One region of the Streptomyces sp. NPDC054765 genome, then DNA from elsewhere that is predicted to be linked to it. Evidence: riboswitches for the same ligand, from Rfam matches in the RefSeq annotation. Region 1 holds a riboswitch; the other holds the start of a gene.

Region 1 (14,168 bases):
GGAGGCCGTCTCCGTCAATGGACAGCGGCTTACGTCACTCTCGGCGATCAGAGCCGCAGGAGACGCCATACTGGTCGACAACAAGCCACTGGTGCCGCCTTATACGGTGCTGGCGGTGGGGGACGGGCAGAGGCTGAGCACCGCGTTCCAGGACAGCGCCGATGGCCAGTATCTGCATGCGCTGCAGGAGAACTACGGCGTACGCACCAGGATTTCCGCGGAGTCCGAGGTCACGCTGCCACCCGCGCCGAGTTTGATCGTACGTACCGCAAAGCCGCAGGCCGGTGCCGCCAAGGCGGACGGCGCCGACACAGGGAAGGGCACATCGTGATCGCCGTATTGGGCCTCATCGTGGGAGTCGTGGTCGGACTTGTCGTCCGACCCGTGGTGCCGACGGTGGTCGAGCCCTACTTGCCGATCGCTGTCGTCGCGGCGTTGGATGCCGTGTTCGGCGGTCTGCGCGCGATGCTGGACGGCATCTTCGACGACAAGGTCTTCGTGGTCTCGTTCCTGTCGAATGTCGTCGTCGCCGCGCTGATCGTCTTCCTCGGTGACAAGTTGGGCGTCGGCGCCCAACTCTCCACCGGCGTCGTCGTGGTGCTGGGTATCCGGATCTTCTCCAACGCCGCCGCGATCCGCCGGCACGTCTTCCGGGCGTGAGGCGGATGTCGGCGGAGGAGACCCCGGACCCGGAGAAGAAGCAGGTCGAGCCGGAGCGCCCGGTCGAGCCGGAGCGCCCGGTCCGGCCGGAGCCCGAGAAGAAGCCTGTCCGGTCGGAGCCCGAGAGGAATCCGGAGCGGCCCGAGGCGGGTGAGGAGAGCGGCCCGGCCGGCCGGCGGCCGATGCCGCCCGAGAGCAGAGACACCGCTGAGCGGGCCGTGGCCGAAGAGGATGCCGAGGCCCCGGAACCGGACAGTGCTGGACAGAAGGCGGACAAAGGGGCAGACTCCTCGACTCCGGAAGCGGTTGCCGATGACGGGAGTGCGGAGCGCCCGAAGAACGGCCGGGAGCGGCTGGTGGCGAGCCTGTGGCCGCCGCGGCTGACCCGGGCTCAACTGATCGTCGCGTTGCTCCTGTTCATTCTCGGCCTCGGCCTGGCGATTCAGGTACGTTCCACAAGTGACAGCAGTGCGCTGCGGGGTGCGCGCCAGGAGGACTTGGTGCGCATTCTGGATGAGCTGGACAATCGCTCCCAGCGGTTGACCGACGAACAGCGGCGCCTGGAAGGGCAGAAGACCGAGCTGGCGAACAGTTCGGACCAGGCCGAGGAGGCCCGTAAGCAGACCGTGGAGAAGGAACAGCAGCTGGGTGTGCTGGCCGGGACCGTCGCGGCGCAGGGGCCCGGCATCAACCTGATCATCGACGACCCGGCGCACTCCGTCGAGGCGGACAAGCTGCTGGACACCATCCAGGAGCTGCGGGCGGCCGGCGCCGAGGCCATCCAGGTCAATGATGTCCGGGTCGTCGCGAACACCTCGCTCTCGGATCTCCGGGGCGGTGTGGAGATCGACGGCAAGCGCGTCACGGCGCCGTACCGCTTCAAGGTCATCGGCAAGCCGGAGGATCTGGAGCCGGCGTTGAACATTCCTGGCGGAGTGGTCCAGACGCTGGAGAAGGAGCAGGCCAAGGTGTCTGTGACCCGTGAGGAGAAGATCATTGTGGACGCCTTGCGAGAGGCGAAGCGGCCTGACTACGCTCGGTCGTCATCGCAGTGAGGTGTTCACGTATGTCGAGTGCCCGGGGAGGGCATGAGGTAACGGGGGGTCGACGCACCGTGCGTGTGGTGTGTGGTGGAAACTGTCTGAAGGCCACGGACGTTCACAGGATGTCCGGATGGGCCGGTGTGTGCATCGAGGGTTCGTCCTGCCCCACGGGCGGGTCTATTTCGTTCAAGGGGAATCGCCCGTGAAGTTGTTTGGAAAGCTGTTCGGCAAGAGCGCGCGCCAGGAGGGCGGCAGCGGCTCCGCGCGGCATCGCGCGTCGGGTCGGCCCGAGGAGGGCGCGGCCGAGGACCGTCCGCTCTTCCGTGACGAGGTCAGCGGTCCGTCCGGGGGGTACGACGCGGGTTCTGTTGACCCCTCCGGGGCCGGCCGCATAGGTTCCCAGGAACCATCAGCCGCACGCACGGGTGGAGGGTCGGCCTTGCCGGTTTGTACGAGGTGTGGGAACCGGAACGCCGAGGCGAGCCGGTTCTGTTCCAACTGTGGTGCGCCGCTGCGTCCGGGCGCCCAGCCCGAGCGGGCGGCCGAGACGACCTCGACCATCTCCATTTCGGGGCTGGAGGCCTACGACTCGGAGACGACGGGCCAGAATCTTTCGCCGTCGCTGTCCCCCGAGGCCCAGGCGGCCGTCGATGCCCTTCCGCTCGGCTCGGCGCTGCTGGTCGTCCGCCGCGGTCCGAATTCGGGCAGCCGCTTCCTTTTGGACAGTGAGCTGACGACGGCGGGCCGGCATCCGCAGGGCGACATCTTCCTCGACGATGTGACGGTCTCGCGCCGTCATGTGGAGTTCCGTCGCGGAGCGGACGGCCTCTTCACGGTCGCCGACGTCGGCAGTCTGAACGGCACCTACGTCAATCGCGAGCGGATCGACTCCGTCGCCCTTGCCAACGGCGACGAGGTCCAGATCGGCAAGTTCCGCCTGGTCTTCTACGCGAGCCAGCGAGGCGCCGGTATCTGACCGGCCGGGGAAGGCATATGCGCGATACACCGAAAGGCGGTGCCGGCTTTGCCGGCGCCGCCTCCTCGGACGGTAAGCCGGTGAGCATCGGCACGGTGCTCACCCTGCTGCGCGAGGAGTTTCCCGAGGTCACGATCTCCAAGATTCGCTTCCTGGAGGCCGAGGGACTGGTCGAGCCGAAGCGCACGCCTTCCGGATACCGCAAGTTCACGCCGGCGGACGTCCAGCGGCTGGCCGGCGTCCTGCGGATGCAGCGGGACCACTATCTGCCGCTGAAGGTCATCCGGGAGCACCTGGACGCCCTGGAGCGCGGAGAGCAGGTACAGCTCCCGGCCCCGGCCACCCCCTCCCGGGATCTGGTCGAGGGCGTGCACGACCCGGCTGAGGAGCGCCCCACGGCCGCCCGGATCGGCCGGGCCGAGCTGCTGGCCGCCGCGGAGGTGGACGAGGCGGCGCTCGCCGGCTGGGAGTCCTACGGACTCATCGTCCCTCATGCCGAGGGCGGATACGACATCGAGGCCGTCACGGTGGCCAAGCTCGTTGCGGACCTGGGCCGGTTCGGCCTCGAACCGCGGCATCTGCGTGCCGTGAAGGCGGCCGCCGAGCGCGAGGCGGGCCTGGTCGAGCAGGTCGTTGCACCCCTTCGGCGGCACCGTAACCCGCAGACCAGGGCCCATGCCGAGGCCACCGCCAGGGAGCTGGCGACGCTGTCCGTACGGCTGCATGCGGCGCTGTTGCAGAGCGCATTGCGGGTCCGGCTGTAGTGAGCAAACGAGTGCCCGACTACCCAAACCGGCCGGGCACGTCCTAGGGTTGCTGTGTGAACGAGCTCGACGTCGTGGGTGTCCGGGTGGAAATGCCTTCCAGCCAACCGATCGTGCTCCTGCGGGAGGTGGGAGGCGACCGATACTTGCCCATTTGGATCGGGCCAGGGGAGGCCACCGCCATTGCCTTCGCCCAGCAGGGCATGGTCCCTGCCAGGCCGCTGACGCACGACCTTTTCAAGGACGTGCTCGAAGCGGTGGGCCAGGAACTGACGCAGGTCCGCATCACGGATCTGCGCGAGGGGGTTTTCTATGCCGAACTCGTCTTCGCGAGTGGAGTCGAGGTCAGTGCGCGGCCGTCCGACGCCATAGCGCTGGCCTTGCGCACCGGAACGCCGATCTTCGGTACCGACGGTGTGCTGGACGACGCGGGGATCGCGATCCCGGACGAGCAGGAGGACGAGGTGGAGAAGTTCCGTGAGTTCCTCGACCAGATCTCACCCGAGGACTTCGGGACCAACAGCCAGTAATACCGGCCAGGCGAACCGCCTGTTTCCGGCCAAATAATTAGCCGTTCCCCGCGCGAGGTCACGAGAAACCACTCGTAGGGTGATTATCACTCGGCGTGGCGAGCGCGGCGATCGTTGACGCACCCCGAGTGACTGCATACCGTCGATATGGCAGGTCCCGTCCGGGACGTGGAGGACGGAGGGCGGCGTGGCAATCACCGGCGACGGTATGGCGGCGGAAGGGGCGTTGCCGCTCCACTCGGGCGCAGCAGCGAACCCGGTCGCGGCACCGGCCGCGGCGGTGTCGGGGGACTGCGAGGCGCAGAACATCGGCTATCGCGGCCCGACCGCCTGTGCGGCAGCGGGCATCACCTACCGGCAGCTCGACTACTGGGCCCGTACGGGCCTGGTGGAGCCGAGCATCCGGCCCGCGTACGGCTCCGGCACCCAGCGGCTCTACAGCTTCCGGGACGTCGTGGTCCTGAAAATCGTCAAGCGGCTGCTGGACACCGGGGTGTCGCTGCAGAACATCCGCACCGCCGTCCAGCATCTGCGCTCGCGCGGGCTGGCGGGTCTGACGCGGATGACGCTGATGAGCGACGGTGCGACGGTCTACGAGTGCACCTCGCCCGACCAGGTCGTGGATCTGCTCCAGGGCGGCCAGGGCGTCTTCGGGATCGCCGTGGGGGTGGTGTGGCGGGACGTGGAGAGCGCGCTGTCACAGCTCCACGGAGAGCGTGTGGACACCGGCGAGACCCTGGTCGGGAAGAACCCGCACGACGAGCTGGCGCGGCGGCGCAACCGGGCCGGCTGAGTCCCCGGCGGTGTGCGCGGCCCGGCATCGGGCCGATTGTCAGTGGCATGGGGCAGCATCGGACATGTGAGACCTGCGCCGACGATCCTGCATCTCGACATGGATGCGTTCTTTGCGGCCGCCGAGCAGGCGGCCAAGCCCAGCCTGCGCGGCAAGCCCGTGGTGGTCGGGGGGATCGGTGCGCGCGGAGTGGTCTCCACGGCGTCGTACGAAGCCCGGGTGTTCGGTATCCGCTCCGCGATGCCCACGGCCCAGGCGCGCCGGCTGTGCCCCAACGCCGCGTATCTCACCCCTCGCTTCTCGTTGTACCGCCAGGTGAGTGAGACGGTGATGGAGCTGCTGCACGCGTTGTCGCCGCTGGTGGAGCCGCTGAGCCTGGACGAGGCCTTCGTCGATCTGGAAGCGGGCGGAGTGCCGCCGGAGACGGCCGCCGTGCGGGTCGTGGGGGAGCAGCTGCGCCGCGATATCCGTTGCGCCACGGGCCTGACCGGATCGGTGGGGCTGGCCGGCGCCAAGATGCTGGCGAAGATCGCGTCCGAGGCGGCCAAGCCGGACGGTCTGGTGGTGATCGAGCCCGGTACCGAACGGGAGTTGCTGGGCCCGATGACGGTGCGGACGCTGCCCGGGGTGGGCCCCGCGACCGCCGAGACGCTGCGCAGGGCCGGGATCCACACCGTCGCGGAGACCGCGGAGGCCGGTGAGGCCGAGCTGGTGCGGCTGCTGGGCAAGGCGCACGGGGCCGGGCTGTATGCGATGGCGCTGGGCCGGGACGACCGGCCGGTGGTGGCCGAGCGGGACGCGAAGTCCATCTCGGTCGAGGACACCTTCGAGGTCGATCTGACCGACCGGACGCGGGTGCGGAGCGAGGTCCTGCGGCTGGCCGACCGCTGCGTCCAGCGGCTGCGGGCCGCCGGGCGTTCGGGGCGGACGGTGGTCCTCAAGGTGCGCAACTACGACTTCTCGACGCTGACGCGCTCCGAGACGCTCCGGGGGCCCACCGACGACCCGGCGGTGATACGGGAGTCCGCTGTGCGGCTGCTGGAGACGGTGGACACCACTGGCGGGGTGCGGCTGCTGGGGGTGGGGGTCAGTGGACTGGCGGACTTCACCCAGGAGGATCTGTTCGCGCAGGTGGCGACGGAGCGGGAGGCGGAGGAGAGCGCCAAGGCAGCAGCAGCGGCTGCGGTGGAGCCGGCCGGTGGCGGGACGGAGCCGGGCGAGGCCGAGGCGGAACCGCCGCGGCACTGGCATCCGGGACTGGATGTGGTGCACGACGAGCACGGCGCCGGCTGGGTGCAGGGAAGCGGGGTGGGAAGAGTGACCGTACGCTTCGAAACGCCGTGGTCCGCACCGGGGAGGGTGCGGACCTTTGCTGTCGAGGATCCGGCGCTGCGGCCGGGGGAGCCCCTGCCGCTGGTGGGCGGGGGGCCGGCGGACGGTCAGTCGTCCGAGCCGGCGATCTTGCCGAAGTCCTTGTCACCGGAACCGGGGGAGGACACCGGGTCGGAGGTCGGGGAGGAGATATCCAGTCGGTAGTGGTGATAGAGCTGAAGTTCCTGCTCAGGGGAGAGATGGCGGCCGACGCCGAAGTCCGGTGCGTCCTTGATCAGTTTGCGGTCGTAAGGGATGTGCAGGCCCTCACCGACCATCTTGCTCGGTTCCAGGGGGACGAACGCGTCCCGGCTGAAGAGTCCGGTGCGTACGGCCGCCCACTCCGGTTCCCCCGTCGCATCGTCGAGATATACCTCGTCGATGGTGCCTATTTTGGTGCCGTTACGGTCGAATGCTTTGCGGCCGATCAGGCTCCGGGGATCGATATCGGTTTGCACGGCCCCTCCAATTGGTCGCAACTGCCCTCTGACAACTACCAAACGGCACATTTCATGCCCTGGCCACTCGAAGGAGCCTTCGACTGCCGCGCTGGTAGGCTGGCCAATGGCCGCAGACCCCGTGCGGGAGAGTCCTTTGTCGTTCGCGACCAGGGCGCCGAAGGAGCAAATCCTCCCCGGAATCTCTCAGGCACACGTACCGCATGGGCGAGGTCACTCTGGAAAGCAGGGCGGGCCGCGGAAGGCACAGTGCCGGGACCCCTCCTCACCGACGGTGAAAGCCGGGCCGCCTCGCGCGGGCCGGTGAAGCTCTCAGGTTGAGATGACAGAGGGGGAGGCCGTCCGGGCACCCGCGCCGTGGTGCCCCTCGTAGGTCGTACCGACCAGGAGGCCCCCGCAGATGACCACCAATCGCATCTCCTTGACCGAGCTGGAGCGCGGCACCCCCTTCGAGCGCCGGCACATCGGTCCCGACCATGAGGCGCAGGCGAAGATGCTCGCGCAGGTCGGGTTCGGGTCGCTGGACGAGCTCACCGCCGCCGCCGTTCCCGATGTGATCAAGAGCGCCGAGGCGCTCGGCCTGCCGCAGGCCCGTACCGAGGCCGAGGTCCTCCAGGAACTGCACGGTCTCGCGGACCGTAACCAGGTGCTGGCGTCCATGATCGGGCTCGGCTATTACGGCACGTTCACCCCGCCGGTGATCCTGCGCAACGTCATGGAGAACCCGGCCTGGTACACGGCGTACACCCCTTACCAGCCGGAGATCTCGCAGGGCCGCCTCGAGGCGCTGCTGAACTTCCAGACGATGGTCGCCGATCTGACCGGACTGCCCACTTCCGGCGCCTCCCTGCTCGACGAGGGCACCGCGGCCGCCGAGGCGATGGCTCTGTCCCGCCGGGTCGGCAAGGTCAAGCAGGGCGTCTTCCTGGTCGACGCGGACTGTCTGCCGCAGACCATCGCCGTGATCCAGACCCGTGCGGAGCCCACCGGCGTCGAGGTCGTGGTCGCTGACCTGTCCGACGGCATCCCGGCCGAGGTCGCCGAGCGCGGTGTGTTCGGTGTGCTGCTGCAGTACCCGGGCGCCTCCGGTGTGGTCCGTGACCCCCGCGCCGTCATCGAGCGGGCCCACGAGCTGGGCGCGATCGTCACCGTCGCCGCCGATCTGCTGGCCCTGACGCTGCTGACCTCGCCCGGTGAGCTCGGCGCGGACATCGCGGTGGGCACCACCCAGCGCTTCGGCGTCCCGATGGGCTTCGGCGGCCCGCACGCCGGCTTCATGGCCGTACGTGACCAGTTCGCCCGCAGCCTGCCCGGCCGCCTGGTGGGCGTCTCGGTCGACGCCGACGGCAACAAGGCCTACCGCCTCGCGCTGCAGACCCGTGAGCAGCACATCCGCCGGGAGAAGGCCACCAGCAACATCTGCACCGCGCAGGTGCTGCTCGCCGTGATGGCCGGCATGTACGCGGTTCACCACGGCCCCGAGGGCCTGCGGACCATCGCCCGGCGCACCCACCGTTACGCCGCGGTCCTCGCCGAGGGCCTGCGGGCCGGCGGGGTGGAGATCGTGCACGGCTCCTACTTCGACACGCTGACCGCGCGGGTTCCCGGCCGGGCCGCGGAGGTCGTCGCCGCCGCCCGCGAGGCCGGTGTCAACCTCCGGCAGGTCGATGCCGACCTGGTCGGCATCGCCTGCGACGAGACCACCGGGCGCGCGCAGCTGGCCGGTGTCTGGGGTGCCTTCGGTGTGCACGGGGACGTCGAGCAGCTGGATGCGGCCGCCGCCGACACGCTGCCGCAGGCCCTGCTGCGCAGCGACGACTACCTCGCCCACCCGGTCTTCCACCAGTACCGCTCCGAGACCGCGATGCTGCGCTATCTGCGCACCCTCGCGGACAAGGACTACGCGCTGGACCGCGGCATGATCCCGCTCGGCTCCTGCACGATGAAGCTGAACGCGACCACCGAGATGGAGCCGGTCACCTGGCCCGCCTTCGGCCAGCTGCACCCGTTCGCGCCGGCCGCCCAGGCCCAGGGCTACCTCACGCTGATCCAGGAGCTGGAGGAGCGGCTGGCCACGGTCACCGGCTACGACAAGGTCTCCATCCAGCCGAACGCGGGGTCGCAGGGCGAGCTGGCCGGCCTGCTGGCGGTGCGCGCCTACCACCGTGCCAACGGCGACGAGCAGCGCACCGTCTGTCTGATCCCGTCCTCCGCGCACGGCACCAACGCCGCCAGCGCGGTGATGGCCGGCATGAAGGTCGTCGTCGTCAAGACCGGCGAGGACGGCGAGGTCGACACCGACGATCTGCATGCCAAGATCGAGAAGCACCGTGACGAGCTCGCGGTCCTGATGGTCACCTACCCCTCCACGCACGGCGTGTTCGAGGAACACATCACCCAGATCTGCGCGGCGGTGCACGACGCGGGCGGCCAGGTCTACGTCGACGGCGCCAACCTCAATGCGCTGGTCGGCCTCGCCGAGCCCGGCAAGTTCGGCGGCGATGTCTCGCACCTCAACCTGCACAAGACGTTCTGCATCCCGCACGGCGGCGGCGGTCCGGGCGTCGGCCCGGTCGGCGTGCGCGCCCACCTGGCGCCGTACCTGCCCAACCACCCGCTGCAGCCCGCCGCGGGACCCGAGACGGGCGTGGGACCGATCTCCGCGGCACCCTGGGGCTCGGCGGGCATTCTGCCGATCTCCTGGGCATACGTCCGTCTGATGGGCGGCGAGGGCCTCAAGCGCGCCACCCAGGTCGCCGTGCTGAGCGCCAACTACATCGCCAAGCGGCTGGAGCCGCACTACCCGGTGCTCTACACCGGCCCCGGCGGTCTGGTCGCCCACGAATGCATCATCGACGTCCGCCCGCTGACCAAGGCGACCGGTGTGAGCATCGACGATGTGGCCAAGCGGCTGATCGACTACGGCTTCCACGCGCCGACGATGTCCTTCCCCGTGGCCGGCACGCTGATGATCGAGCCGACCGAGAGCGAGGACCTGGGCGAGCTGGACCGGTTCTGCGACGCGATGATCGCCATCCGCGCGGAGATCGAGAAGGTCGGTACGGGGGAGTGGGACAAGGACGACAACCCGCTGCGCAACGCCCCGCACACCGCGGGCGCGCTCGGCGGTGACTGGTCGCACCCGTACACCCGCGAGGAGGCGGTCTTCCCGGCCGGCGTCGAAGCCTCGCAGAAGTACTGGCCGCCGGTGCGCCGCATCGACGGTGCCTTCGGCGACCGTAACCTCGTCTGCTCCTGCCCGCCGCTGGACGAGTACGACAACTGACGTCACGGGAACGGAATCACCGCAACATTCAAGGGCCCTCGGCAGATCTGCCGGGGGCCCTGTGGTTCGTGCCGCGCTCGCGGGTCAGGCGGCGGCGGTGGCGCGAGCGCGGTGCGGGGCGATGACCTGCCCGTCCGGCAGCAGCTCACCGGTGTCCTCGAAGAGCAGGACGCCGTTGCAGAGCAGGCTCCAGCCTTGCTCCGGGTGGTGCGCCACAAGGTGTGCGGCCTCCCGGTCGGTGGAGTCTGCTGACGGGCATGGCGGTTGGTGCTGGCACATGGAAGTTGTCTTTCGCTGCGGTGTGGTGAACGTCGTTGTGCGGCGCGATGAGGTGTTCATGGCCGCTCCCCCGTTTCCATCGGTCGGTCCCAGTGTTGCCCCACGGAGGGGATTCCGCAGGGATTTCGCGGCAGCGGTGCTCACTCGATACGGACGCGTCACCCATGCGGGCGGTTGCTCCCAATTGCACTCCTCCCCAAGAGGGTTGGCGGTGGCGTCCGCGGGCTAGCCCGCGTGGGTGAGCGCGACAGAGCGCCCCGCGGCCGGAAGGGGCCGCGGGGCATGCTCGGGCGGGGTGGCGGGTGCCGGTGTCCCCGGGTGGGAAGCGGGGGCGGCGCGCCGGTTCAGGCGGGTTCGGCGAGGAGCGGGGTGGCGGGCGTCAGGCGCAGCGTGAGCCGGGGGAGCAGGTCGGCGATGCGCTGCGGACGGTGCGCGGCGATCCCCGGTGGGGCGGGCGCCAGGGGAACCAGCAGGTCAGCGGGTGAGGGCGGCCCTTCGGCGCCGTCGGAGGCGATGTCGTGGTGCAGCCACAGGGTGAGCATGTAGAGCTCGGGAACGGACAGCAGACGCGGCTGATAGGGGGTGGTGAGCGACTCGGCCTGCGCCAGCGCCTGCTCGGTCGCGGCGACATAGGGGCCGCCGCAGAACCGCGAAAAGGTCCAGCCGTCGGCGGTGAGCATTGCCTCGGCGGTCGCCACGGCGCGTTCCCCGCCGCGGACCAGGAAACGCCAGCCGGCCAGCCGGGTGTGCGGCGTACCGCCGGCCCGGCTGACGTCGTCCCAGATGTGGACGGGCAGGGGGTGGTCAGGGCTGAGCGGACCCTGATGGGCGCGCAGCGCGGAGACCGGGGCCTCGCGGACCGCGGTGGGCGAGCCGAGGGCGGCGAGAACGCTGCGCAGGGCAGGCGCGGGGGCAGGGGGAATGTGCAGCGGCATGGTGGGTCGCCTCTCACTTCGGAGACACGGTGGAGCGTGGCGGGTGCAAACGACGCTGTCTGCGTGCGGGGTCAGAGCGTGGCCGGCCGGGGCTGCGGCCCGGCGAGGTCAGCCGCTGTGCCCCGTGCCGGTGAGAACACCGAGACGCTGGGCGCCAAGTCTCTGCCTCGTAAAGCGGAGTTTATACGACGTATGTTCTGAAAGTGTTTCGGCTACCGGCCTTGTGGATTTCCGGCAAGGTGAAATCCAGACCCCTGTCTGAGGTGCTTTACGCTGCTTTGTGCCGCGAATATACGGCGCTACCTCGTATTGCCTCGGCGGTGGGGTAGGCCGGATCTCACCGGTGTTTCTCACGAAGGAAATGCGGTCGGCTCTCGCCAACGAGATATGCCTGCGGAAGGTGCCGGAGGCCGGGCCACTTCGAGCCTATCGTTACCGGGGTGCCGCTGCGGCGTTATCGATCAGATTGCCGGGGCATCATCGACCGTAGCGTGAGCCCCGGTGGAGTCGGGGACGGCCCCAAGCGGCCCGCGGCCGCGGGTCGTTCACTCGAGGAGGGACCCTTCGATGGGGGAGAAGGTCGCCGCGGACGGGATCGACCTGGCGGACCGGGAGCGATATCGGAGAAAGCTTCAAGAGTGCCTCAAGGGATTGCACAGGCTCCTGGCGGAGGATAGATTCGACCGGCCCAAGAATCTCATGGGCCTGGAGATCGAACTCAATCTGGCCGGTGCCGACGGGCTGCCCCGCATGATGAACTCTCAAGTTCTCGAGCGGATCGCCAGCGGTGATTTCCAGACCGAACTGGCCCAGTGCAATCTTGAGGTCAACATCCTGCCGCACCGATTGAGCGGCAGCGTTCTGGACCAGCTCGCCGAGGAACTCCGTACGGGACTCGCCTACGCCGAAAGGAAAGCACGCGAGGTCGCCGCCCGGATCGTGATGATCGGCATTCTGCCCACCCTGCACGCCACCGACCTCACGGCCGCCAGCCTCTCCGAGAACGACCGCTACGTCCTGCTCAACGACCAGATGCGGGCGGCCCGCGGCGAGGACTTCGCACTCGATATCCGGGGCGTGGAGCATCTGGTCTCCCGCTCGCCCTCGATCGCGCCGGAGGCCGCCTGTACCTCGGTCCAGCTGCACCTTCAGGTGACACCGGGCCGCTTCGCCGCCGTCTGGAACGCGGCACAGGCAATCGCCGCGGTGCAGGTGGCGGTCGGCGCCAACTCACCGTTCCTCTTCGGCCGTGAGCTGTGGAGCGAGTCCCGGCCCCCGGTCTTCCAGCAGGCCACCGACACCCGGGTGCCCGAGCTGCAGGCCCAGGGAGTACGTCCCCGTACCTGGTTCGGCGAGCGCTGGATCGACTCCGCGTACGACCTGTTCGAGGAGAATCTGCGCTACTTCCCGCCGCTGCTGCCGGTGTGCGGGCCGCAGGAGCCGCTGCGGGTGCTCGACGAGGGCGGGGCGCCCGACCTGGCCGAACTGGTGCTGCACAACGGCACGATCTACCGCTGGAACCGGCCCGTCTACGCGGTCGCCGACGGTGTGGCCCACCTCAGGGTCGAGAACCGGGTACTGCCGGCCGGCCCCACCGTCGGCGACGTCATCGCCAACACCGCCTTCTACTACGGGCTGGTGCGGGCACTGGCCGAGGAGCCGCGCCCCATATGGTCGCGCCTCCCGTTCGCCGCGGCGGCCCGTAACTTCGACACCGCCTGCCGCTACGGCATCGACGCCACCCTGGAGTGGCCCCGTCCCGGGCGGGCCGGCACTCTCGTCGACATCCCGGCCGTACGGCTGGTGCGCAAGGAACTGCTGCCGCTGGCGGCCCGCGGGCTGGATGCCTGGGGGGTGGAACCGGCCGACCGTGACCACTACCTCGGCATCATCGAGGAGCGCTGCCGGCGCCGGGTCAACGGTGCGTCCTGGCAGGCCGCGGCCTGCCGTCACGCCCGGCGCCAAGGCCTGGACCGGGATGCCGCGCTCGCCGCGATGACCCGGCGCTACAGCGAGCTGATGCACACCGGGGAGCCGGTGCACACCTGGCCGGTCGCCTGGCCGGTGGGCGGGCGGACCGCCGTCTCCGCGCCACGGGAGGCGGCGGCCGAGGGGGCGTAGCCGGGCGGTGGGAGTGCCCGGCGCTGCCCGGTACGGGCGGGCCGGATCACGGGGCCACCGTCCACAGGCCCCTCAGCGCCTGGAGTTCCTTGGCCGTCGGTGGATCGGCGGCGCCGGCGGAGTACGGCTGCGGGGCACGCCCGCCGGCCGCGGCGGTCACCGTCGGGTCCGCCTCGCCGCTGCCGGCCCGGAAGCCGTGCTCGCGCAGCGTGCGCTGTCCGTCGCTCTCGCCGAGCAGCGTCATGAAGCGGTTGGCGGCGCGGGTCTGCTCGGGGCTCATGTCCGTGTCGTCGACCAGTGTGTACGGGTAGTCGAGCCGGGCCGTGCCGTCCTGGGGGTAGAACAGGTCCAGGTCAAGACCGCCGCCCGCCCCGGTGTTGTGGGCGTAGGCGGCCTGTTCCGACAGCAGCAGTGCTTCGTTGCGGCGCGGATTGCCCAGCTCCGTCACGGAGTTGTCGCGCGGCAGGGTGGCCAGCGCCTCCTTGTCGCCCTCCGCGACCCGCCGGTGGAGGACCTTTGCCGTCGCGGCGGTGCGGGTGCCGGCCTCGTCGCTGTCCTTGGCGTCCCTGGCGTCGGCGGCGCTGATACGGGCCAGGGCGAGCAGCCCGGTGGCGCTGCGGTCCGGGTCGGCGATGCCCAGGCGCAGTGCGTCGCCGGACGTCGCGGTCCGGGTCAGCTGCGTCCAGGTGTAGGTCTTCTTCGGCCAGCCCAGCGAGGTGGCGGCCTGGGGGACGGCGCCGAGCACGACCGCGGAGGAGGCGATGGTGCCGGCGGCGGTCAGCGGAGTGCCGCGCTCCGCGTCGACCCGGTCCACCCACAGGCTCGAATCCGGTATCCAGACCTGGAATTCGGGGTTGACCGGCCGCTGCCCCAAGGCGTCGGCGATGTCGTTGCCGGCCCCCGCGGTGATCCTGACATCCAGACATCTGCCGTCGGTGCGCGTCGCGTCCTC
Region 2 (14,168 bases), on a different contig from region 1:
CCTCCTGGAGGTCGTCCATGAGGTTGACGACCTGGGCCTGGATCGACACGTCCAGCGCGGAGACCGGCTCGTCGGCGACCACCAGCTTGGGCTTGAGCGCCAGCGCGCGGGCGATGCCGATGCGCTGGCGCTGGCCGCCGGAGAACTCGTGCGGATAGCGGTTGTAGTGCTCCGGGCTCAGGCCCACCAGCTCCAGCAGCCGCTGCACCTCCTTCTTCACCCCGCCCTCGGGCTCGACGCCCTGCAGATGGAAGGGGGTGGAGACGATCCCGCCGATGGTGTGCCGCGGGTTCAGCGAACCGTACGGGTCCTGGAAGATCATCTGGACGTCACGGCGCATCGGCCGCAGCCTGCCCGGCGACAGATGGGTGATGTCCTGGCCCTGGAACTCGATGGAGCCGCCGGTCGGCTCGTCGAGCCGGGTGATCAGCCGCCCCATCGTCGACTTGCCGCAGCCGGACTCGCCGACGACGCCGAGCGTTTCCCCGGGCCGTACGTCGAAGTCGATGCCGTCGACCGCCTGCACCGCCCCGACCTGCCGCTTGAGCAGGCCCTTGGTGATCGGGAAGTGCCGGACCAGACCGCGGACCCTGAGCAGCGGCGCGGCGTCGGAGGAGGTCCCCGCGGAGCGCTCCGCGGGGGTACCGGCCGTCTTCTGGAGCGGAATCTTCTTGTTCTGGTCGTCAGTCGTCTCGGTCACAGCTTCGGCGCAATCTCTTCGGTCCAGATACGCTCCCGCTCCTCCTGCGGCATATGGCAGGCGGAGAAGTGCCCGCCGCCGGCCTCGCGCAGTTCGGGGCGGACCGTACGGGTGAGGTTGTCCTCGGGCACATCCGCGTACGGGCAACGGGGGTTGAAGGCGCAGCCGGACGGGACGTTGATCAGGCTGGGCGGGGAGCCCTTGACCGGGATCAGCCGGTCCGTCTGGTCACGGTCGATGCGCGGCATGGAGCCGAGCAGGCCCCAGGTGTAGGGGTGCTGCGGCTGGTAGAAGACCTTCTCGGCCGGGCCGCGCTCCACGCACCGCCCGCCGTACATCACCAGCAGGTCATCGGCCAGCTCGGCGACCACCCCGAGGTCATGGGTGATGATGATGACCGCCGAGCCGAACTCCTTCTGCAGATCGCGGATCAGGTCCAGGATCTGCGCCTGGACGGTGACGTCCAGTGCGGTGGTCGGCTCGTCCGCGATCAGGAGCTCGGGGTTGTTGACCAGCGCCATCGCGATCATGGCGCGCTGGCGCATCCCGCCGGAGAACTGGTGCGGATGGTCGTCCACCCGCTTGTCGGGCTGCGGGATGCCGACCCGGTCGAGCATCTCGACCGCCCGTTTGCGCGCGGTCTTCTTGTCGACGTCGTTGTGGACGCGGTACGCCTCCACGATCTGCTGGCCGATCGTGTAGAAGGGGTGCAGCGCGGAGAGCGGATCCTGGAAGATCATCGCCATCTCGCGGCCGCGCAGCCGGCGCACCTCGTCCGGACCGGCGGAGACCAGCTCCTTGCCGTCCAGCCAGATCTCGCCGGACATGTCCACCGTGCGGCGCTGCCGGCGCGAGGCGCGGTGCAGGCCCATCACGGCGAGCGAGGTCACGGACTTGCCGGAGCCGGACTCGCCGACGATGCCGAGCGTCTTGCCCTTCTCCAGCGTGAAGGAGAGCCCGTCGACGGACTTCACGATGCCGTCGTCGGTGGGGAAGTGCACCTTCAGACCGCGCACGTCCAGGAAGGCGGCCGGGGGCGTGGCCGGGTCCGGCGCGGCCCCGGCGGCGGTGGCGGTGGCGGCCTCGGCCGTCCGGGTCCTGTCCTCGGAGGAGTCGGTCACGAGAGCCTCACCCGCGGGTCGACGGCGGCGTACAGAACGTCTACCACCAGGTTGCAAAGGACGATGAAGAACGCGGCGAGCAGGGTGACGCCGAGGACCTTCGGCAGGTCGTTGTCGGTGATCGCCTGTACCGCGAAGGCGCCCACCCCCTGGAGGGAGAAGACCTGTTCGGTGATCAGGGCGCCGCCCAGCAGCAGGCCCAGGTCCATGCCGAAGACCGTGATGATCGGGGTGAGCGCGGCACGCAGGCCGTGCCGGACGACGACCGTGCGCTCCCCCAGGCCCTTGGCCCGTGCGGTGCGGATGTAGTCCTCGTTCAGGGTCTCCATCATCCCGGCTCTGGTGAGGCGGGCGTAGAGCGCCGAATAGAGGAAGGCCAGGGTCACCCAGGGCAGCACCAGGGTTCTGGCCCACAGGAAGGGGTTGTCGAAGAGCGGCACATAGTCGCTGCGTTCGAAGATCGGCCACTGATAGGTGAACAGCGCCAGCGCCAGCGCCCCGGTGAAGAACATCGGGAGCGAGACACCGGCCAGCGCGATGCCCATCGACAGCCGGTCGAAGACCGAACCGGGGCGCAGCGCGGACACCACACCGGTGGCGATACCGGAGACCAGCCAGACGACCGCCGCGCCCAGCGCGAGGGAGGCGGTGACCGGCAGCCGCGACTGGATCTCGGGCCAGACCTCGATATGGGTCTTGAAGGAGTAGCCGAAGCACGGCACATGGCAACGCGCCGCTTCCGGGCCGAACTTGTAGTCGGTGCCGACGAAGATGCCCTTGAGGAAGTCCCAGTACTGCTCGTACACGGGCTTGTCAAAGCCGAGATTCTTCTTCACCGCGGCGATGTCCGCAGGTGTGGGGGCCTTTCCGATGTACTGCTGGGCAAGCTGGTCAGTGGTCTGCCCGGCTATCTTCGGCAGCAGGAAGAAGATGCCGAAGGTGACCGCGCTGACGATCAGCAGCAGGATCACCGCGCTGATCAACCTGCGGATGATGTACGAGAACACGGGGATGCGGCGTCGGCGCCCGCGAGCGGTTCAGCTCGGCCCGCGGGCACCAATGCCTTCACCTGCCTTCCGGGGCTTACTTCTTGACGCCGATGTTGAGGTAGTCGTACTGACCGCTGAAGGCCGAGGTCGACACCAGGTTGGTGGCCTTGGGCGAGCGGTACATCAGGACCTTGAAGTAGGTGAGCGGAACGACCGCGGCCTGCTCCATCGCCTTCTTGTCGACCTGGGCGTAGGCCTTCTCGCGCGCGGCCTTGTCGGTATTGGCGATGGCCGTGTCCAGGAGGTTGTTGATCTCCGGGTCGTCCAGCTGCGACAGGTTGGTGTTGCCGGAGGCGCCGATGGCCTTGCCGTGCAGGATCTGCTGCAGGTAGCCGTAGCCGGTGGGGAAGTCCGAGCCCCACTGCATCATGATCAGACCGACGTTGTTCTTCTTGTCGAACGTCGGCACACCGGCGTAGTCCGAGAAGTACTTGCTGGTCGGGTACTGCTGGATCTTGGCGTTGACGCCGATCGCCTTCAGCGAGTCGATCACCGAGGTCGCCGCGTCCACCTCTTCCTGGCGGTCACTGCGCGCCAGGATGGTGGTGTCGACCTTGCCGGCGCCGCACTTGGCCCAGTGCTTCTTGGCCTCGGTCAGGTCCAGCTTGTCGCCCGAGTACTTCTGCGGGTACAGGTCGAACTTCTGGTATCCGTCGAGGTCGGTCGGCAGGACCGTGGAGGCGATGTCGCCCCGGATCGGGCCGCCGAGGGCCGTCTGCGCGGCCTTCTTGTCGATGGCGTATTCGACGGCCTTGCGGCACTCGACGTTGTCGAACGGCTTCACCTTGGTGTTGAGCGCCGTGTAGACCAGGCGCTGCCCGAGCGAGTTGTCGGTGTTGCCCTTCTCCTTGGAGTCGGTCAGCAGCTGCGCCTGGGTCTGCGCGTCGACGCCCTTGCCGGAGAGGTCGACAAGGGTGTTGCCGGCCAGCAGGTCCTTGTCGATGGTGGACTGGGCCACCTTCAGCTTGAGGACGATCTTCTCCGGCAGCTGCTTGCGCAGCGGGTCGGTCGCGGCCGACCAGTTCGGGTTGCGGACCAGGGTGAGCTGCTTGCCCTCCTGGTAGCTCTGGAACTTGTACGAGCCGGAGGAGACCACCGACTTGGTGTAGTCGGCGCCCTTGTCCTTGGCCTGCGGGACGGGAGCGGTCTGCGGCGCGCTGACCAGGTAGTCGAACTCCGCGAACGCCTTCTTGAGGTGGAAGACGATGGTCTGGTCGTCCGGGGTCTCGATGGACTTCAGGCCGGCCTTGCTCTTGTCCTTGTAGGGACCCTTGTAGCCGCCGTCGTTGTCCTTGAGGATCTGCTGGAAGTAGTTCGGCCCCAGGGACAGGGTGTCGCGGGCGAAGTTGCTGCGCTCGACCGCGTACTTGACGTCCTGGGAGGTGACCGCCGACCCGTCGTCGTACTTGACGCCCTTGCGGAGCTTGTACGTCCAGGTCTTGCCGCCGTCCGTCGGCTTGCCCACCGACTCGGCCAGGTCGGGGACGAGTGCGTTGCCCTTCTTGCCGGGTGCCGGCTTGAAGGTCATCAGCGGACGCGCGTAGAGGCGGCTGAAGTTGTAGATGAAGGCGTAGTACGTGTTCCCCGGGTCGAAGGATTCGGGCGCGTCGCTCATCGCGTAGGTGAGCGTGCCGCCCTTCTGGTCCGAGGCATTGACAATCCCCTTGGTCGCGGCATTCGCGCTCCCGGAGCTGCCGGAATCCGTGCCCCCGCTGCAGCCGGCCAGCAAAAGGCCCGCACTGGTGATGGCCGCTATCGCCGCGACCGGAACTGACCTTCGCATGATGGTCGGTGTCCCCTTCGTTCGTCGAGAAACGTCACACGTCAGATTGCAGTAACGCTGAATTGCAGTAACTCAGATATGCAGTAACGCAGTTGAGGCTTCCGAGCGGGAGCCGGCAGCCATCAGCGGCTGCGCGGGTCCAGTGCGTCCCTCAGACCGTCACCGAGCAGGTTGAACGCCAGCACGGTGACGAAGATCGCGAGGCCGGGGACGATCATGTACTGAGGGTCCACCTCGTAGTACTTGACCGCCTGGTTGAGCATGCCGCCCCAGGACGCCTGAGGCGGCTGGATGCCGACGCCCAGGAAGCTCAGGGCCGCCTCGAAGAGGATGTTGGAGGGAATCAGCAGAGTCGAGTAGACGACGATCGGACCCACCAGGTTGGGCAGCAGCTCACGGAAGAGGATGAAGGGACCGCGCGCCCCCATGCCACGGGCGGCGTCGACGAATTCCCGCTCGCGCAGCGACAGCGTCTGAGCGCGCACGATGCGGCCCATGTACGGCCAGTTGAAGAAGCCGATCACGAAGATCAGGACGGACAGGTGCAGCGGCAGGCCGGACAGCCCGAAGGCGCCCCCCTGCAGCGAGGCGGAGATCGCGATGGCGAACAGCAGCAGCGGGAACGCCAGGAAGATGTCCATCAGCCGGCTGATGACCGCGTCGACGCGGCCGCGGTAGAAGCCCGCGACGACACCGAGGACGGTGCCGATCGCCACCGACAGCAGCGTCGCGCCGAAGGCCACGATCAGCGAGACCCAGGAGCCCTCCAGCACCCGGGCGAGCAGGTCGCGGCCGAACTTCGGGTCCACGCCCAGCGGGTGGTCCGGGCTCATCCCGCCCAGGTCTCCCTTGGGCAGCGTGGTGTTGGGGTCGATCAGCGACTGCTGCGGCGCGTCCGGGTCCAGGCCCAGCCAGCCCTGGATCGGACGGGAGAGCGCGGCGATGAGGATGAGCAGGATGACAACGATGGCACCGGCCACCGCGACCTTGTCCCGCCGGAAGCGCAGCCATGCGATCTGGCCGAGCGAACGCCCCTCGATCCGCTTTCCTTCGACGCCCTTCAGCACCGCTTCCGGCTGCGCCTCAGCAGCCGCCCCGGTGGTCTCGATCGGTGCGGTCACAGTGCCTTTGACCCCTCTCGGCCGACGGTGGCCGGCCCCTGCCCGCCGCGGATAGCGGCCTGGTTCGCCTCACTGGTGCAATGTGGTGCAAGTCCTGCGGGCATCACGGAAGTTCGCACAATGGAAAATCCGGAGGCTCACGCGACGCCGTACGGGATGACGCTCGTACAAAGGACCGAGGCCCTGTTGTTTCCGGAGTCTTCATCCCTTTCGCGATCAGTCACCAGCCCTGACAGGGAAAGGATGCGTAACTGTGATGTGTCCCACTGCTTTCCGTTATACGGACAGCAGTTCGGCCTCAGCGGGGCGATCACGCGCGGAAGAGGGCCTCAACTGCGCGACATGAAGGGGGAATTCACCACAAGGCCGACACCCGGCAGGCACTCCCGGACGCCGGCGGCGCACTGTCAGTAAGGGCGGGGGTAGCCGTAGCCGTACGACGGCGCGGGGGCCTGCTGCCCCGGCGGCTGGGCGTAGCCGTCGCGGTCGAAGAAGGGGCGCGCCAAGGCCCGCATCCACATGCCGACCGGGTCGTAGTCGTCGTTCATCGCCACGGTGGAGACGGGCAGCCCGTCCGGAACCGCGCCGATCGACTGCTGGATCATCAACCGCACCGAATCCACTGCCTGTTGACCGGTGTCGTACAGATCCAGACCGATCGCCAGATATGGGGCACCGAGTGCGGGCTGCACCCAGGCCCGGCGCAACGACCGTACGGCGGGCGTCCGGTGGGCGTTCTGGGCCAGCAGCGCATAGAACTGCGGGATGTCGATGACCGGTTCCGAGATCCGCAGCGGGCCGGCCGGCAGCCGGTCCAGGCCACCGGCGATACGGCGCAGATCCAGCCACGGGATGCCGACGCCGCCGCCGGGGGCATGGGGGTTCAGCCACAGGCCCCAGCGGTCGGGGAAGAGCGAGGCGGCGATCTCCGGTCCGGTGACGACCTCGTGGTCGCGGTTCCAGCCGGAGGCGGCGAGCTCGGGTGCGGAGGTCACGCACGGCGCATAGCCGAGGCCCTCGACCTCCATGTTCCCGTACTGCGCATCGGCCGAGCCGGCCCGGCCGTGCCACAGCAGCATCCAGACCTGGCCCGCGGCGAGCGCGTGCAGCAGTGCCTCATAGGCGTCGTAACGGCCGGGCGAGACCTGCTGGAGCAGCTGCTCCAGCTGTCCGGCCGCCGCCGGCCCCTGATGCGCACCCGCGCTCACGTGGTCCGTCCCTTCTGTCAGCAGGGCACGTGTGGGTGCGCCCGCCCGTCATCCAACCAGCTTACGAGTGGTCCCGGGAGTAGAAGGGCCGCACACGCTCCAGCATCCAGTCGGCGACCGGGTCACCCTGGGCGATGTCGAGCATGACGAGCTGTACGGGCCAGGGCAGCGGTACTGCGCCGAGCGCACGTCCGAGGGCTGACAGTACCGTCTCGCGGGCGGTGCCGTCGTGCAGTGCGGTCAGGTCCGCCCCGATCTGCACACCGACGAAGAGTGCGGGCGTGTCGCCCTCGACACTTGCCAGGGCACGCCGGGCAGTCAGGACAATTCCGGCGCCGGAGAACTCCAGTCCGGCGGCGGCCAGGAAATCCACCGGCTCGTCCTGCCAGTCCGGCTCGAAGAGCCGCACCCGGCCGCCGCTCGGCAGACCGGCCGGCTCATGGCGGGCCTCCCGGCACAGCTCGGCCACCGCGGGCGGCGGCAGCGGGACGCCTATCGTGCCGTCGGGGTTGACCGCGATGCCGATGTGCGGCGGCAGCCCGCGCGCGAACTCCCGGGCCGGGGCGACGGTGAAGGACAGGTGCGAGCCGACCGTCCGCAAGAACTCCTGCTCGGAGCTGTAGACCGGGACGTAGGCCGCGCCACCGAGCTCCACGGTGGGCAGATCGAGGCCGCGGGCGCCGGGGCCCGCGCTCTCGGGGCCACCGCCGTTCGGCAGCGGCACCCACACCCGGCTGCGGCCGAGCACCTCGACGATCCGGCCGCCGGCGCCCGGATGGCCGACCGATGCGGCCAGCACCTCTTCGAGCTCGTTCGCCGGCCACGCCAGCTGCGGTATCCCCTGCTGCGGAAATGTCATGTGTACCCACCCGTTCCGAACCGCGCCATCTGGCCAAAGACCCTAGACGAGAGCGCGGGAGGGGGAACCCGGGGGGCGGGGTGCCGCTCCGCTCAGTCGAAGCTGACCGTCTCCAGGGCGCTCGCCGCCCGCCGGTCGAGCAGCACCGCCGAGCCGACCCCGTCCGGCAGCCGGGCCGCCTCCGCCGCGCCGACCAGCCGGCCCACCGCCCTGCGGTGCCGCGCGAAGGCGTACTCCGACACCCCGCGCCCCCGCGACTCCTGGCCGGACAGCGCCGCCTCGGGCGCCACATCGAGCAGCACCAGATGCAGCCCACGGCCGCCGCGCACCGCCGACCGCGCGATCCAGCCGCGCACCCACGCCAGGGTGCCGCAGTCGTGCACCACCACACTGCCGCCGGAGCGCAGCGCACGGCGAAGCGTCAGATAGTGGGCGGCCCGGACCAGCGGACGGTAGAGGGCGTAGGGCAGGCCGCGCAGTCTGCCGCCCTCCCAGCGCTCGCGTACGTCCTGCGAATCGATGCGGTGCACCGCGGCACCGTGCGCGTCCAGCGGCGGCACCACACGATGCATCAGGGTGCTCTTGCCGCTGCCCGGCAGCCCGGAGACCACCACCAGGTCACCGGCCGGAAACCGCAGCTCGGCGGCGCCCCGCGCCCGTCCCCCGCCCCGGAGGTCCACGATCCGGGCGCCGCGGCCCGCCCGGACCACGGACCGCGGCGGCCGTCCGGTCCGGGGCACCGTGGCGGGCGGCGCCTTCGGCGCGACGCCCGGGGGCACGACCCCTGACGTGGCCCCCCGTGCCGCTTCACTGTGCACCGTGATCGCCCTCCCCGTCCGGTTCTGCTCCGGTTCGAGTCCGTCCCCGTACCCGCAGAGTGTCAAGAAAAGGTAATGCCGAGCAAGGTGATCGGCCGATCTGCCCACGTCACGGACGGGGCAGCCGCCAGGGCTCCTGTATCCGGCGATCCCGTGCAATGATGTGGCCGCCACGTGCACATCGCGTCTCACTTGTGCACCGCCAACTCCATACCGGCCGCTTGAACCCGCGCGGGAGAGTCCCCGGCCGCCATGGCGGGGCGCCGAAGGAGCAAGTCCTCCCTTGAATCTCTCAGGCCCCTATACCGCGCGGGCGAGGCAGATCTGAAAAGCGAGCCACTGCCCGGCCTACGGGGCGGCTCCACCCAAGGTGCAAACCGGGTCCGTTCGCGGGATCCCGGTGAACCTCTCAGGTTCCGATGACAGATGGGGAGAACGTCTTGTCACCCATGCCTGGGAGCCCAGAACCATGACTGATGCCCCCCGCCGTACCGCGCTGGACGCCACCCATCGCGCGCTCGGCGCCACCATGACCGACTTCGCCGGCTGGGACATGCCGCTCCGCTACAGCAGCGAGCGCGACGAACATGTCGCCGTCCGCACCCGCGCCGGTCTCTTCGACCTCTCCCACATGGGCGAGATCACCGTCAGCGGCCCGCAGGCCGCCGACCTTCTCGACTACGCGCTGGTCGGCAACATCGGCGGCGTCAAGACCGGCCGCGCCCGTTACACCATGATCTGCGAGGCCGAGGGCGGCATCCTCGACGACCTCATCGTCTACCGCCTGGCCGACCAGGAGTACATGGTCGTCGCCAACGCCTCCAACGCCCAGGTGGTGCTGGACGCGCTGACCGCGCGGGCCGGCGGCTTCGACGCCGCGATCCGCGACGACCGGGACGCGTACGCGCTGCTCGCGGTGCAGGGCCCCGAGTCCCCCGGCATCCTCAAGGCGCTCACCGACGCCGATCTGGACGGTCTCAAGTACTACGCGGGCCTGCCCGGCACGGTCGCCGGCGTCCAGGCGCTGATCGCCCGTACCGGCTACACCGGTGAGGACGGCTTCGAGCTGTTCGTCCGGCCGGCCGACGCGGTCGCCCTGTGGGAGGCGCTGACCGAGGCCGGCAAGGACGCCGGTCTGGTGCCCTGCGGCCTGTCCTGCCGCGACACCCTGCGCCTGGAGGCCGGCATGCCGCTGTACGGGCATGAGCTGACCACCGCGACCACGCCGTTCGATGCGGGTCTGGGCCGGGTCGTGAAGTTCGAGAAGACCGCCAACGGCGGGGACTTCGTGGGCCGTGAGGCGCTGGCGGCGGCCGCCGGGCGCGCCGAGGCGAACCCGCCGCGCAAGCTGGTCGGCCTGCTCGCCGAGGGCCGCCGGGTCCCGCGCGCCGGGTACCCGGTCGTCACGGCCGACGGCACGGTCATCGGCGAGGTCACCTCCGGGGCGCCTTCCCCCACCTTGGGCAGGCCGGTCGCCCTCGCCTATGTGGATGCGGCCTACGCCACGCCGGGTACCGAGGGTGTCTGCGTGGACATCCGTGGAAGCCATGAGCCGTACGAGGTCACCGCTCTGCCGTTCTACAAGCGCCAGAAGTAAGGGCTGACCGCGGCAGACCCGGCAGCGGCGCGCGCCCGCGCGTCTCACTGTGCAAGACCCTCCCCCCGGGCCACGCCAGGGGGCGACCCCCGTCACGACCACACCCTCGCGTACAGGAGAATCGAGCCATGAGCAACCCCCAGCAGCTGCGCTACAGCAAGGAGCACGAGTGGCTGTCGGGCGCCGAGGAAGGCGTCTCGACGGTCGGCATCACCGAGCACGCGGCCAACGCGCTCGGCGACGTCGTCTACGTGCAGCTCCCTGAGGTCGGCACCACGGTCGCGGCGGGCGAGACCTGCGGCGAGCTGGAGTCGACCAAGTCGGTCAGCGATCTCTACTCGCCCGTCGACGGTGAGATCACCGAGATCAACGAGGATGTCGTCAACGACCCCTCGCTGGTGAACTCCGCCCCGTTCGAGGGTGGTTGGCTGTTCAAGGTGAAGACCGGCGGTGAGCCCGCCGAGCTGCTCTCGGCCGACGAGTACGCCGCCTTCATCCAGAGCTGAGCTGCCCCGCTCCTCCTCCGCCACCACCCGCGGGGAAGCTCCCCCGGACTCCGTCCGGGGAGACCCCCCTCGCGCCCCCTGACTCCCCGGGAAGACTTATGTCGCTTCTGAACAGCTCCCTCCATGAGCTCGACCCCGATGTCGCCGCCGCCGTCGACGCCGAACTCCACCGCCAGCAGTCCACCCTCGAAATGATCGCGTCGGAGAACTTCGCCCCCGTCGCCGTCATGGAGGCCCAGGGCTCCGTCCTCACGAACAAGTACGCCGAGGGCTACCCCGGCCGCCGCTACTACGGCGGCTGTGAGCACGTCGATGTCGTCGAGCAGATCGCCATCGACCGCATCAAGGCCCTCTTCGGCGCCGAGGCCGCGAACGTCCAGCCGCACTCCGGCGCACAGGCCAACGCCGCGGCGATGTTCGCCCTGATCAAGCCGGGCGACACCATCCTGGGTCTCAACCTCGCCCACGGCGGGCACCTGACCCACGGCATGAAGATCAACTTCTCCGGCAAGCTCTACCACGTGGTGCCCTACCACGTCGACGAGAAGACCAACCTGGTCGACATGGAGGAGGTCGAGCGCCTCGCCAAGGAGCACCGCCCGAAGCTGATCGTGGCCGGCTGGTCCGCGTACCCGCGGCAGCTGGACTTCGCCGAGTTCCGCCGGATCGCGGACGAGGTCGGCGCCTACCTGATGGTCGACATGGCGCACTTCGCCGGCCTGGTCGCCGCGGGCCTGCACCCCTCGCCCGTGCCGCACGCCCACGTCGTGACCACCACCACCCACAAGACCCTCGGCGGCCCCCGCGGCGGCGTCATCCTCTCCACCCAGGAGCTGGCCAAGAAGATCAACTCGGCGGTCTTCCCCGGTCAGCAGGGCGGGCCGCTGGAGCACGTCATCGCGGCCAAGGCCGTCTCCTTCAAGGTGGCCGCCTCCGAAGAGTTCAAGGAGCGCCAGCAGCGCACCCTGGACGGCGCCCGCATCCTCGCCGAACGCCTCGTCCAGCCCGACGTCACCGAGGCCGGGGTCTCCGTCCTGTCCGGCGGCACCGATGTCCACCTCGTCCTCGTCGACCTGCGCAACAGCGAGCTCGACGGCCAGCAGGCCGAGGACCGCCTCCACGAGGTCGGCATCACCGTCAACCGCAACGCCATCCCGAACGACCCCCGGCCCCCGATGGTCACCTCCGGCCTGCGCATCGGCACCCCCGCGCTGGCCACCCGCGGCTTCCAGACCGAGGACTTCCACGAGGTCGCCGACATCATCGCCGAGGCCCTCAAGCCGGCCTACGACGCCGGGGCCCTCAAGGCCCGGGTCACGGCGCTGGCGGACAAGTTCCCGCTGTACCCGTCCCTGTGACGCGTTTCATGCGCTGAGTCCGCCGCCCGCCGGTCGCCCGCCGGCAACCGGCGGGCGGCGGGTGAACGAGCGGTGAGCCCGGGGCGGTTGGCCCCGGGCTCACGGTCTGTACGACGGCTCTCCCCTTCTTCCACTTCTTCCACGCCCCACGGTGCCTCCCGGCATTCCCGCGGCGTGCATGGCCGAAGCGGCGCAGGGCAGCAGCCCCTCCACGGGGAGGCGGCAGTCCGGGCCGGGACCGCTCCGGCGGACCGGGAGCGGACCGGGCACGGGCCGGCCTCCTCGACGGGCGGTCCCGTGCGCCGGCGGCGCCCCCTGCTTCCCGTGTCCCTGCCGACACCGGCCGTTACCCCCGGCGACGGAATCCCGACGGTTTACGTCCGGCGGCACCCGGCCGGGTCCGCGTTACGCTCGACCAACGGCGCAGAAACGTACCTCCTGCCCCATTGCTCCACCGTCCACCACGAGCAGACAAGGGAGTCAGCCCCCGTGGCCATCTCCGTCTTCGACCTCTTCTCCATCGGCATCGGCCCCTCCAGCTCCCACACCGTCGGCCCGATGCGCGCCGCCCGGATGTTCGTCGGACGCCTCAAGAAGGACGGCCTGCTCGCCCAGACGGTCAACGTCCGTGCCGAACTCTTCGGCTCCCTCGGCGCCACCGGCCACGGCCACGGCACCCCCAAGGCCGTGCTCCTCGGCCTGGAGGGGCACTCCCCCCGCACCGTCGACGTCGAATCCGCCGACGCCGAAGTCGAACGCATCCGGCACACCAAGCGGCTGCGCCTGCTCGGTGCCGAAATAGGCACCGCCCACGAGATCGACTTCGACGAGTCGTCCCAGCTGATCCTGCACCGCCGCCGGGCCCTGCCCTACCACGCCAACGGCATGACCCTCTTCGCCTACGACGCGGCCGGCGCCCCCCTGCTGGAGAAGACCTACTACTCCGTGGGCGGCGGCTTCGTCGTCGACGAGGACGCCGTCGCCGGCGAGAACCCGATCGTGCCCGACGACACCGCCTTGACCCACCCCTTCCGCACCGGCGACGAACTCCTGCGCCTCTCCCACGACACCGGGCTGTCCATCTCCGCCCTCATGCTGGAGAACGAGAAGGCCTGGCGCACCGAGGACGAGATCCGCACCGGGCTGCTGGAGATCTGGCAGGTCATGCAGGCCTGTGTCAGCCGCGGCATGAACCGCGAGGGCATCCTGCCCGGCGGGCTCAAGGTCCGCCGCCGCGCCGCCCACTCCGCGCGCCAGCTGCGCTCCGAAGGTGACGCCACCGCCCACGCCATGGAGTGGACCACCCTCTACGCCATGTCCGTCAACGAGGAGAACGCCGCCGGCGGCCGGGTGGTGACCGCTCCCACCAACGGCGCCGCCGGCATCATCCCGGCCGTCCTGCACTACTACATCAACTTCGTGCCCGGCGCCGATGCGGACGGGGTGGTCCGCTTCCTGCTCGCGGCCGGCGCGATCGGCATGCTCTTCAAGGAGAACGCCTCCATCTCCGGCGCCGAGGTCGGCTGCCAGGGCGAGGTCGGTTCCGCCTGCTCCATGGCCGCCGGCGGCCTCGCCGAGGTCCTCGGCGGCTCCCCCGAACAGGTCGAGAACGCCGCCGAGATCGGCATGGAGCACAACCTCGGCCTGACCTGCGACCCCGTCGGCGGCCTGGTCCAGATCCCCTGCATCGAACGCAACGGCATGGCCGCCGTCAAGGCCGTCACCGCCGCCCGCATGGCCCTGCGCGGCGACGGCCGCCACCATGTCTCCCTCGACAAGGTCATCAAGACCATGAAGGAGACCGGCGCCGACATGAGCGTCAAATACAAGGAGACCGCGCGGGGCGGGCTGGCGGTCAACATCATCGAGTGCTGAGGAAATGAGCATGGGGACGGCGGGCGGGGGCGGGACGGCGCCCGCCGTCCGCCGGGGGCGGACCCGGAGGTGATCCGCCGGGCCGGGTGACCTGAGCGGTGAACCCGCAGCGCTGCGCCCCGAGCCCGTGCGGCCCCGGACCGTGCGGCCCCGGACCGTGCGCCCCGGACCGG

What was found. A riboswitch is a leader RNA that binds a small molecule or an ion and turns the genes downstream of it on or off. The one in region 1 is predicted to bind glycine.
Region 2: linked by a shared signal. The riboswitch ahead of gcvT (glycine cleavage system aminomethyltransferase GcvT) and the one ahead of gcvP (aminomethyl-transferring glycine dehydrogenase) in region 1 are both predicted to bind glycine.

Annotation. Positions count from the first base shown of each region.
Region 1 is NZ_JBSHBP010000045.1:4,319-18,486, forward strand. It holds gene ACWGJY_RS25575 (DUF881 domain-containing protein) at 1-331, shown strand, start outside; gene ACWGJY_RS25580 (small basic family protein) at 328-660, shown strand; gene ACWGJY_RS25585 (DUF881 domain-containing protein) at 666-1,715, shown strand; gene ACWGJY_RS25590 (FHA domain-containing protein) at 1,834-2,679, shown strand; gene ftsR (transcriptional regulator FtsR) at 2,697-3,443, shown strand; gene ACWGJY_RS25600 (bifunctional nuclease family protein) at 3,500-3,973, shown strand; gene ACWGJY_RS25605 (MerR family transcriptional regulator) at 4,161-4,766, shown strand; gene ACWGJY_RS25610 (DNA polymerase IV) at 4,833-6,302, shown strand; gene ACWGJY_RS25615 (PRC-barrel domain-containing protein) at 6,206-6,595, opposite strand; glycine riboswitch at 6,710-6,807, shown strand; glycine riboswitch at 6,808-6,934, shown strand; gene gcvP (aminomethyl-transferring glycine dehydrogenase) at 6,996-9,881, shown strand; gene ACWGJY_RS25625 (DUF5999 family protein) at 9,966-10,160, opposite strand; gene ACWGJY_RS25630 (hypothetical protein) at 10,505-11,095, opposite strand; gene ACWGJY_RS25635 (glutamate-cysteine ligase family protein) at 11,663-13,216, shown strand; gene ACWGJY_RS25640 (substrate-binding domain-containing protein) at 13,263-14,168, opposite strand, start outside.
Region 2 is NZ_JBSHBP010000004.1:59,830-73,997, reverse strand. It holds gene ACWGJY_RS04355 (ABC transporter ATP-binding protein) at 1-700, opposite strand, end outside; gene ACWGJY_RS04350 (ABC transporter ATP-binding protein) at 697-1,821, opposite strand; gene ACWGJY_RS04345 (ABC transporter permease) at 1,818-2,828, opposite strand; gene ACWGJY_RS04340 (ABC transporter substrate-binding protein) at 2,905-4,653, opposite strand; gene ACWGJY_RS04335 (ABC transporter permease) at 4,776-5,774, opposite strand; gene ACWGJY_RS04330 (enhanced serine sensitivity protein SseB C-terminal domain-containing protein) at 6,182-6,982, opposite strand; gene ACWGJY_RS04325 (enhanced serine sensitivity protein SseB) at 7,044-7,841, opposite strand; gene ACWGJY_RS04320 (AAA family ATPase) at 7,934-8,620, opposite strand; glycine riboswitch at 8,882-8,977, shown strand; glycine riboswitch at 8,978-9,095, shown strand; gene gcvT (glycine cleavage system aminomethyltransferase GcvT) at 9,129-10,256, shown strand; gene gcvH (glycine cleavage system protein GcvH) at 10,385-10,762, shown strand; gene glyA (serine hydroxymethyltransferase) at 10,861-12,120, shown strand; gene ACWGJY_RS04300 (L-serine ammonia-lyase) at 12,610-13,995, shown strand.